Regions from separate parts of the Caulobacter sp. AVps16 genome, predicted to be linked through region 1. Evidence: predicted binding sites of a transcription regulator. Region 1 holds the regulator's gene; the other holds the start of a gene.
What was found. Region 1 encodes LexA, which represses DNA repair genes until DNA is damaged. Its sites were predicted from a motif close to ATGTTCNCNANNTGTTCT; they were not measured.

Region 1 (4,316 bases):
GCCTGCGGGTCATGGCCGAGGGCCTGATCCAGATCGCTGCCGCCCGCCAGCTGAAGTCGGTGGAAGAGACCGATGCGCCGCAAGGTGTGTTCGACGAGTTCTGCGCCCGCTTCCCCTATGAGGAAACCGACGACCAGCTGTCGGCCATCGCCGATGTGCTGAGTGATCTGGGCTCGGGCAAGCCCATGGACCGCCTGATCTGTGGCGACGTCGGCTTCGGCAAGACCGAGGTCGCCCTGCGCGCCGCCTTTGTCGTCGCCATGAGCGGCAAGCAGGTGGCCATCGTCTGCCCGACCACCTTGCTGGCCCGCCAGCACTACAAGACCTTCAAGGACCGCTTCCAGGGCTGGCCGGTCAAGATCACCCGCCTGTCGCGTCTGGTCACCGGCAAGGAAGCCGCCGAGACCCGCGAAGGCCTGGCCAATGGCCAGATGGAGATCGTTGTCGGCACCCATGCGGTGCTCAGCAAGCAGGTCTCGTTCAAGGACCTGGGCCTGGTGATCGTCGACGAGGAGCAGCACTTCGGGGTCAAGCACAAGGAGAAGCTCAAGGAGCTTCGCGCCGATGTGCACATGCTGACCCTGACCGCTACCCCGATCCCGCGCACCTTGCAGATGGCGCTCAGCGGCATTCGCGAAATGTCGATCATCGCCACCCCGCCGGTCGATCGCCTGGCGGTGCGGACCTATATCAGCCCGTTCGATCCGGTGACCCTGCGCGAGGCCCTGCTGCGCGAGAAGTATCGCGGCGGCCAGGCCTATTACGTCGTGCCGCGCATCAAGGACCTGGAGGAGATCGAGAAGTTCCTCCGCACCCAGGTGCCGGAGGTGAAGTACATCGTCGGTCACGGACAGATGGCGGCCACCCAGCTGGAAGACGTGATGACGGCCTTCTATGAGGGCCAGTACGACGTGCTTCTCGCCACGACCATCGTGGAAAGCGGGCTGGACATCCCCTCGGCCAACACCCTGATCGTGCACCGTGCCGACATGTTCGGCCTGGCCCAGCTCTATCAGATCCGCGGCCGGGTCGGCCGGTCCAAGGCGCGGGCCTATGCCTATCTGACCACGCCGAACGAAAAGACCATCACCCTGTCGGCCGAGAAGCGCCTGCAGGTCCTGCAATCCCTCGACAGCCTGGGGGCCGGCTTCCAGCTGGCCAGCCACGATCTGGACCAGCGCGGCGGGGGCAACCTGCTCGGGGACGAGCAGAGCGGCCACATCAAGGAGATCGGGGTCGAGCTCTATCAGCAGATGCTGGAAGATGCCGTCGCCGAACTGCGCCAGCGCCAGGGTGCCGAAGCCCTGCTGGAGGATCGCGGCTGGTCACCCCAGATCAATACCGGCGCGGCCGTGATGATCCCGGACGAGTATGTGCCGGACCTCAATGTGCGCCTGTCGCTCTATCGCCGTCTGTCGGAAGCCGAGAAGTCGGCCGACCGCGAGGCCCTGGCGGCCGAGCTGATCGACCGCTTCGGCCCGTTGCCGCCCGAGACTGACAGCCTGCTCAAGGTTGTCGCCATCAAGGGCCTGTGCCGCGAAGCCAATGTCGCCAAGATCGATGTCGGGCCCAAGGGGGCTGTGGCCAGCTTCCGCAACGATACCTACGCCAACCCGCTGGGGTTGATGCAGTACGTCGCCAAGAACAGCCTGATCTGGAAGGTAAGGCCCGACCAGAAGGTGGTGATCAAGGGCGAATGGGACAGCCCGGCCCAGCGGCTGGATGCGGCGGAGAAGATCCTGGGGCACCTGGCGCGGATCGCGCGGGAGTAGGGCAGGGCGGCGACTTGCCCCCTACGGATCGCTTCGCGATCATCTTCCCCCGGAGGGGGAAGATCGGTAGCGCGGACCTCACCATCTTCCCCCTGCGGGGGAGGAGCGCCGAAGGCGCGGAGGGGGCCAGTGGTCCGGAAACCAAAAAAGGCCGCCCCGACATCGCCGGGACGGCCTCAAATCTCGCCAAGCCTGAAGACCTAGTGGTACCGGCGAATGAGCCCCACCAGTTTGCCCTGAACCTCGACCTGATCAGGTCCGAAGATGCGGGTCTCGTACTTGGGATTGGCCGCCTCCAGGGCGATTGAGCCGCCCTTCTTGCGCAGGCGCTTCAGCGTGGCTTCCTCGCCGACCAGGGCCACGACGATCTCCCCCGAGGTGGCCGTGTCGCCCTTCTTGATGATGACATAGTCGCCGTCGAGAATGCCGGCCTCGATCATCGAGTCGCCCTGCACCTCCAGAACATAGTGCTCCCCGCCGCCGAGCATGGATTCTGGCACTGGCAGTCGATCGCGTTCGTGCTGGATGGCGTCGATGGGCGTGCCAGCGGCGATCTTGCCCAGGATCGGCAATTCGCGGCTGTCATTGGCGGCAGCCGTCGTGGCCCCGGCGGGAGCTGCGGGAACGGAGCCGCCACCCTCCAGCACCTGGGGCTTGAAGGTGCCGCGCCCCTTGGGCGGGGCAGCCGTCGTGGCCTGCTGCGGAAGCTTGACCACTTCCAGCGCCCGGGCCCTGTGAGCCAGGCGGCGGATGAAGCCGCGCTCTTCCAGCGCGGTGATCAGGCGGTGGATGCCGGACTTCGAGGCGAGGTCCAGGGCCTCTTTCATCTCGTCGAAGGACGGTGAAACCCCGCTCTCCTTGATGCGTTCATGGATGAACATCAGCAGCTCGTGCTGCTTGCGCGTGAGCATCTCGACCTCGATGAAGACGCGGAACAAACCGCAAACCTTGCGAATGTTCTCTAGGCGTTCTTCCTTAATGTCAAGTTGACGACCTGGGTCGCGTCGAATGGCCCGTAAGGCGCATCATGGCCCGGGGCGGAATGGAATTTCCCTTTGTCGTCATGGGCTAGGGCCTGAAACATCATTCGCAGCCTGGAACCACGGGCTGGCAGGCTTCTCCCGGCGCGCCGCCAGAAACGGTGAGCCAAAGCGCTCCGAACACCGCAAGGATGCTTTGATTCCGACGCGGATCTCACCGGCCGAACCCTGATTCGACTCAGGCTGAGGGTGACCTGGCAGCCGCCGACAGGTTCTTGAAGGTCCGGCTCCAGCGCGGCCCCTTGGCCGGAGCCCAGGAAAACAGCACGCGCTCGGCCCGCCCCACCAGGTTCTCGGCCGGTACAAAGCCCATGCCCCTTTCGGGGGGCAGATGACCGTCCAGGGCGCTGTCCCAGGCGCAGCGTGCATATCCGCGCGGGGCCGGTCCGGGATCGAACCGGCTGTCGACCGAGTTGTCGCGATTATCGCCCATCATGAAGTAGCAGCCGGCCGGGACCTGATAGACGCCGGTATTGGCGGCCGGTGTCTGCGGTCCCTGGGTGTAGGTCAGATAGGCCCGCCCATTGGGCAGGCGCTCGGCCACTTCCTCGACGACCGTCGGCTGACCGTGATCGTCCTGGACGCGGAGGGCCTGGGCAAAGTGCTCGACAGGCGAACCATTGATCATCAGCACCCCGTTGCGGACCTGGATATGATCGCCGGGCAGGCCGACCAGCCGCTTGATGATGTCGGTGCGGCCGTCGCCAGGCCGCTTGAACACGACGATGTCGCCGCGCTCCGGCTGACGTTCAAACAGGCGTCCCTGTCCGATGGGCGGGCTGAAGGGCAGGGCGTGGCGGCTCCAGCCATAGGCGTATTTCGAGACCAGGATGCGGTCACCGATTTCCAGGGTCGGTTGCATCGATCCTGACGGGATCAAGAAAGGCTGGGCCAGGACGGTCCTGGGGATCATCAGGATCGCCAGGGCCACGGCGAAGAAGCGGGTCCAGTCGATGACCTCGGCCAAGAGTGGTGGCTTGGGGCTCGAATCGGCCTTGTCGTTCATCGCACGCTCCCGGAACTCAAGTGGGATAGGGGAAAGGCCGAGCTTGTCGAAATCGTGGCGCCCTCAGCCCTGAAAGGTGGTCGCCCGTTCCGGGTACTTGGGACTACAGGACTGGTAGATGGCCGCCAGCTTGACCATGTCCTTTTCGTAGTCGCCCGAGGCCATGATGGCTTCTCCCAGGCTCACGACCTTGCGGCGATAGTCCATCATGCCACAGACCATCGGCACGCCGGCCTTCAGGGCGATGTTGTAAAAGCCCGTCTTCCACTGGCGAGCCTTGCCGCGCGTGCCCTCCGGCGCGATGGTCAGCATGAATTCGTCGCGCCGCGAAAACTCCTCCGCCATGACTGAAACGGTATCGCGCGACTGCGAGCGGTCGATCGGCACGCCGCCGAGGTCGCGCATGATCCCCGCGAAGGGCCAGCGGAACAGGGACGCCTTGCCCATGAAGCTGAGATTGAGGTGCAGGGCGTCGGCTGCGCCGATGAAATAGACGAA
Region 2 (4,316 bases), 1.6 Mb from region 1:
GCGATGATGGGATCGGGGAAGCCACCCAGCGGTGTCTGACCGAGTTGTCCCTCCACCCTCGTTCGGGTTGTTGGAGCGAGTTGAGGCGCTGACGATCCCCCGGCGGCGGTTTGACTTGCGCCACGCCGGGTGGCTTCCTGCGCCGCGACGGCACGATTGGCTTCGGCTTGGGCAATTTGCTGGGCAACACGATACTGCCGGTCGGATTCAGCGGCTGCGTCGATTATGGCCTGAGAGCGGGCGTTGGCTTGGTTTGCTTCCTGCATCCCCGCCGCGTAGCCCTGCCCGACGGCGACTGCGCCCTGCATCAGCAGGCCAAACATTTCGGTGCGGTCCTGAGCCGCGCGAGCCTTAGCCGCCTGTCTCTCCTGCGTGGCGATCGCAACCTGTCTCTTTACTTCTTGCCATTCGACGGTTTCGCGGGGCGTCTGTTCGCGCAGGCTAATCTCATAAGGCTCGGCAGAGAGGGGGCCCTGCACATGCAAAAAAGTTTTGCGACCGGCGGCAGTCACGAAATTGACGTCGACAGCGTTTTCACCGAGACCATAACCGCCAATTGACCAAGGCAGGCCATAGCCGCAGTTGTCATACTGGATATCAATCCTCAGGCTCTTGCGATTTGCCGTGACTCGCGCTCGTAAATTTCTGGCCTCGCTGCTCAGAACTTCTATGCAGTCCGCTTTCCAACCCCAGCCAGATACTGACTCAGCGTCATCGCGTTCTAGCATTCCTAGAATGACTTCCCCGATGCGGATCGGATCAACCGTATAGGAGGGTCCGCTCCAGATAGATCCGGTCCGCTTCTCGGGTCGAGAGGCGTTGACCTTCGGCGTCAGGACGGGAGCAGTGCTTGGGACAATCGGAAGGTCCCAAGCGGCACCACCACGCTGGATCTTCACTATGATGCTACGCTCGACCACAAGCCCCTGGAGGGCGGCTTTGAGGGTGGAATCGTCTTGGACCGTCTTGCCCGCTAAGGCCAACACTCGATCCCCCGTTTGGATGCCCCCCTGTGCAGCGGGGCCGCCGGGCCAAACGCTGGATACGTATGCGCCAGCAACCCCATTAGCCTTTCCGAGCGAAAGCCCAAGCCAGCCCTGGTTTCCGTGGAGCCCTATGTCTTCGGCGTCGACCTTCATTGCCGTACAGGTTTCGGGGCTGAGTTTCGGCGCGTTTGGTGCGCAGAGTTCGCGATAGGCCTTGGCCGCCTCACTGCCGGGCTTAGCCGCACTGTCGATATCGCGTTTCATTGCCTGGCAAGTAGTAGCGCTGAGCGTAGGATCGCTCGGCGCGCAGAGCCGCGCATAGATCGCCGACGGAGACTCTGCCGAAACGGCGGGTGCGCTTGCCGGTGAGCTGGCCGGAGAAGCTTTGCCGGGGCCGAGCAATCCGCCCAGCAGACCTTGTGCCTGAGCCACGCCGCAATCTGCCGCAAGCAGGACCAGGGCCAATACAAGCTTCTTGAACATTCAGACTGCCCCAAGGGGCCATCGCCCCTAGCAAAAGTCAGAAAGTGTGAGTTGGATGTCAAGAACTGCGGAAGCCCCAAGGCCCGCAACGGGTCGGAAGCACGCCTTGCCTTCCCGCCCGAAAGCGGACGCCCCAGCGTCTCGCTCATCCTTACATCTCCTGGATGGCTGTAGCGTGCCGGTCTGACCTGGTTGGTCAAGGACTGGCCTGCGGCCAGCCGCTGCGCGGCGGCGCGGAGCGCCGTACTTGAGCAACCAGGTCAGACCGGTGATCCTCTCGCCGTGAGATTTAAGGAGGACTCCCTTCGGCGCGAAGGCGAGCGGGGCGCCCAATATCTCCCCGTCACTCCCGCCACAAGGGCGGGAATGACGGCGATGGTGTTGAGAGTGTGCATCAGGCCCCGCCAACTCCCCCCTCGCATTCCCCCCCTTGCCGCCTTAACTAGGCAGTCGCCGTGCGGGACGCCCCGCGTCGCCGCGCCAGCCTGATCCGGAGTCGTCCATGTCGTTGAGAGTCGCCGTCCAGATGGACCCCGTGCAGGGGATCAATATCGACACCGACACCACCTTCCAGATGATGATGGAAGCCCAGACCCGGGGTCACCGGCTGTGGGTCTATACCCCCGACAAGCTGTCGATGGAGGACGGCCGGGTCTTTGCCCGCGCCCAGTCCCTGGTCCTGACCGCCACCAAGGGCGCGCACGCGACCCTGGGCGAGGTCGTGCTGCTGGACATGAAGGACGATGTCGATGTGGTGCTGATGCGCCAGGATCCGCCGTTCGACATGGCCTATATCACCGCCACCCACTTCCTCGAGAAGGTCCACCCTCACACCCTGGTGGTCAACAACCCGGCCGAGGTGCGCAATGCGCCCGAGAAGCTGTTCGTCACCGATTTCCCCGGCGTCCAGCCGCCGACCCTGATCACCAGCGACCATGAGGCGATCTACGACTTCCGGGCCCGGCACGGCGACATCGTGCTGAAGCCCCTCTATGGAGGCGGCGGATCGGGTGTGGCGCGGCTGCTGGCCGATGACCCCAATCTCGACGCCCTGCTGGAACTGCACGCCATGATCGGCCGCGAGCAGGTGATCGCCCAGAAATTCGTGCCGGCCGTCAGCAAAGGCGACAAGCGCGTGCTGCTGGTCGACGGCGAGCCGGTGGGCGCGATCAACCGCGTGCCGGCCGCCGGCCAGGTGCGCTCCAACCTGCGGGTCGGTGGCCGGGCCGAGGCGGTCGAACTGACCGCCCGAGATCTGGAGCTCTGCGCCATCATCGCCCCGGAGCTGAAGCGGCGCGGCCTGCTGTTCGTCGGCATCGATGTGATCGGCGAGTACCTGACCGAGATCAATGTCACCTCGCCGACCGGGGCCCAGCAGCTGAAGCGGTTCGGCGGCGCGGATGCCTCGGCGGTGCTGTGGGATCGTATCGAGGCCATCCGGGCGGGCTAGGCCTGATCCGTCGCGGATCGGGGCCTTGGCGGAACCGCTAAAACCCTGATTTCCCAAAATGTTCGTTTTTCGTTCTTGCTACGCCCTGTGTCGCGTGGTTGGCTTGTGGATAAGTCCAACCCAACCCTGAGGCGGGCATGGCCGCGAAGGTCGTCACCGTGGCTTTCGAGGGCGTCGAGGCCCGGCGCGTCGATGTCGAGGTCCAGCTGACCACGGGCCAGCAGGTCTTCGTCATTGTCGGCCTGGCCGACAAGGCCGTGGCCGAGAGCCGCGAGCGGGTGCGCGGGGCCTTTGCCGGTCTGGGCCTGTCCCTGCCGGGCAAGCGCATCGTCGCCAACCTGGCCCCGGCCGACATGCCCAAGGAGGGCACCCACTTTGACCTGCCCATCGCCCTGGCGGTGATGGCGGCGATCGGGGTGGTGCCTCTGGATGCCCTCGACGGCTGGGCGGCCATGGGCGAGCTGTCCCTGGACGGACGGATCGTGCCGGCCGCCGGAGCCCTGCCGGCAGCCATGGCGGCCGGGGCCCTGGGCCTGGGCCTGATCTGTCCCGAGGCCAGCGGGCCGGAAGCGGCCTGGGCCGGCGGCACCCGTATCCTGGCTCCGCGCTCGCTGGTGGCCCTGATCAACCATTTCCGAGGCAGCCAGGTCCTGGGCGCGCCTGCCCCCGGTCCGGTGATCGAGGGCGAGCGGGCCAGGGACCTGCGCGACGTCAAGGGTCAGGAACACGCCAAGCGCGCCCTGGAGATCGCCGCCGCCGGGGGTCACAACCTGCTGTTTGTCGGCCCGCCAGGTTCGGGCAAGTCGATGCTGGCCCAACGCCTGCCGGGACTGCTTCCGCCGCTGTCCTCGGCCGAGCTCCTGCAGACCTCGATGGTCCATTCCGTAGCCGGACTGATCGCCCGCGGGGCCCTGACCCGGGCGCGGCCGTTTCGCGCGCCGCACCACTCGGCCAGCATGGCGGCCCTGACCGGCGGCGGGCACAGGGCCAAGCCCGGCGAGGTCTCCCTGGCCCATAATGGCGTGCTCTTCCTCGACGAGCTGCCCGAGTTCGGGGTCCAGGCGCTGGACAGCCTGCGCGGCCCGCTGGAGACCGGCGAGGTCATGGTGGCCAGAGCCAATGCCCATGTGCGCTATCCGGCCAAGGTGCAGCTGGTCGCCGCCATGAACCCCTGCCGCTGCGGCCATGGCGGCGCGGGGCGCGGCTATTGCGGCAAGGCTCCCCGCTGCCAGCGCGACTATCAGGGCCGGGTCTCGGGACCGCTGATGGACCGCATCGACCTGTCGGTCGACATGCCCGCCGTCACCGCCGCCGACCTGGCCCTGCCGCCGCCGATCGAGGGCTCGGCCGAGGTCGCGGCGCGGGTGGCCCGCGCCCGCCAATTGCAGATCGACCGG

Region 2: the regulator LexA is predicted to act here: its motif matches at 2,978-2,995, upstream of ACW17U_RS18655 (YifB family Mg chelatase-like AAA ATPase).

What each region holds. Positions count from the first base shown of each region.
Region 1 covers NZ_CM178739.1:1,568,893-1,573,208, forward strand. The annotation lists gene mfd (transcription-repair coupling factor) at 1-1,772, shown strand, start outside; gene lexA (transcriptional repressor LexA) at 1,973-2,683, opposite strand; gene lepB (signal peptidase I) at 2,991-3,818, opposite strand; gene ACW17U_RS07665 (lysophospholipid acyltransferase family protein) at 3,882-4,316, opposite strand, start outside.
Region 2 covers NZ_CM178739.1:3,890,283-3,894,598, reverse strand. The annotation lists gene ACW17U_RS18665 (PDZ domain-containing protein) at 1-1,469, opposite strand, end outside; gene gshB (glutathione synthase) at 1,972-2,919, shown strand; gene ACW17U_RS18655 (YifB family Mg chelatase-like AAA ATPase) at 3,057-4,316, shown strand, end outside.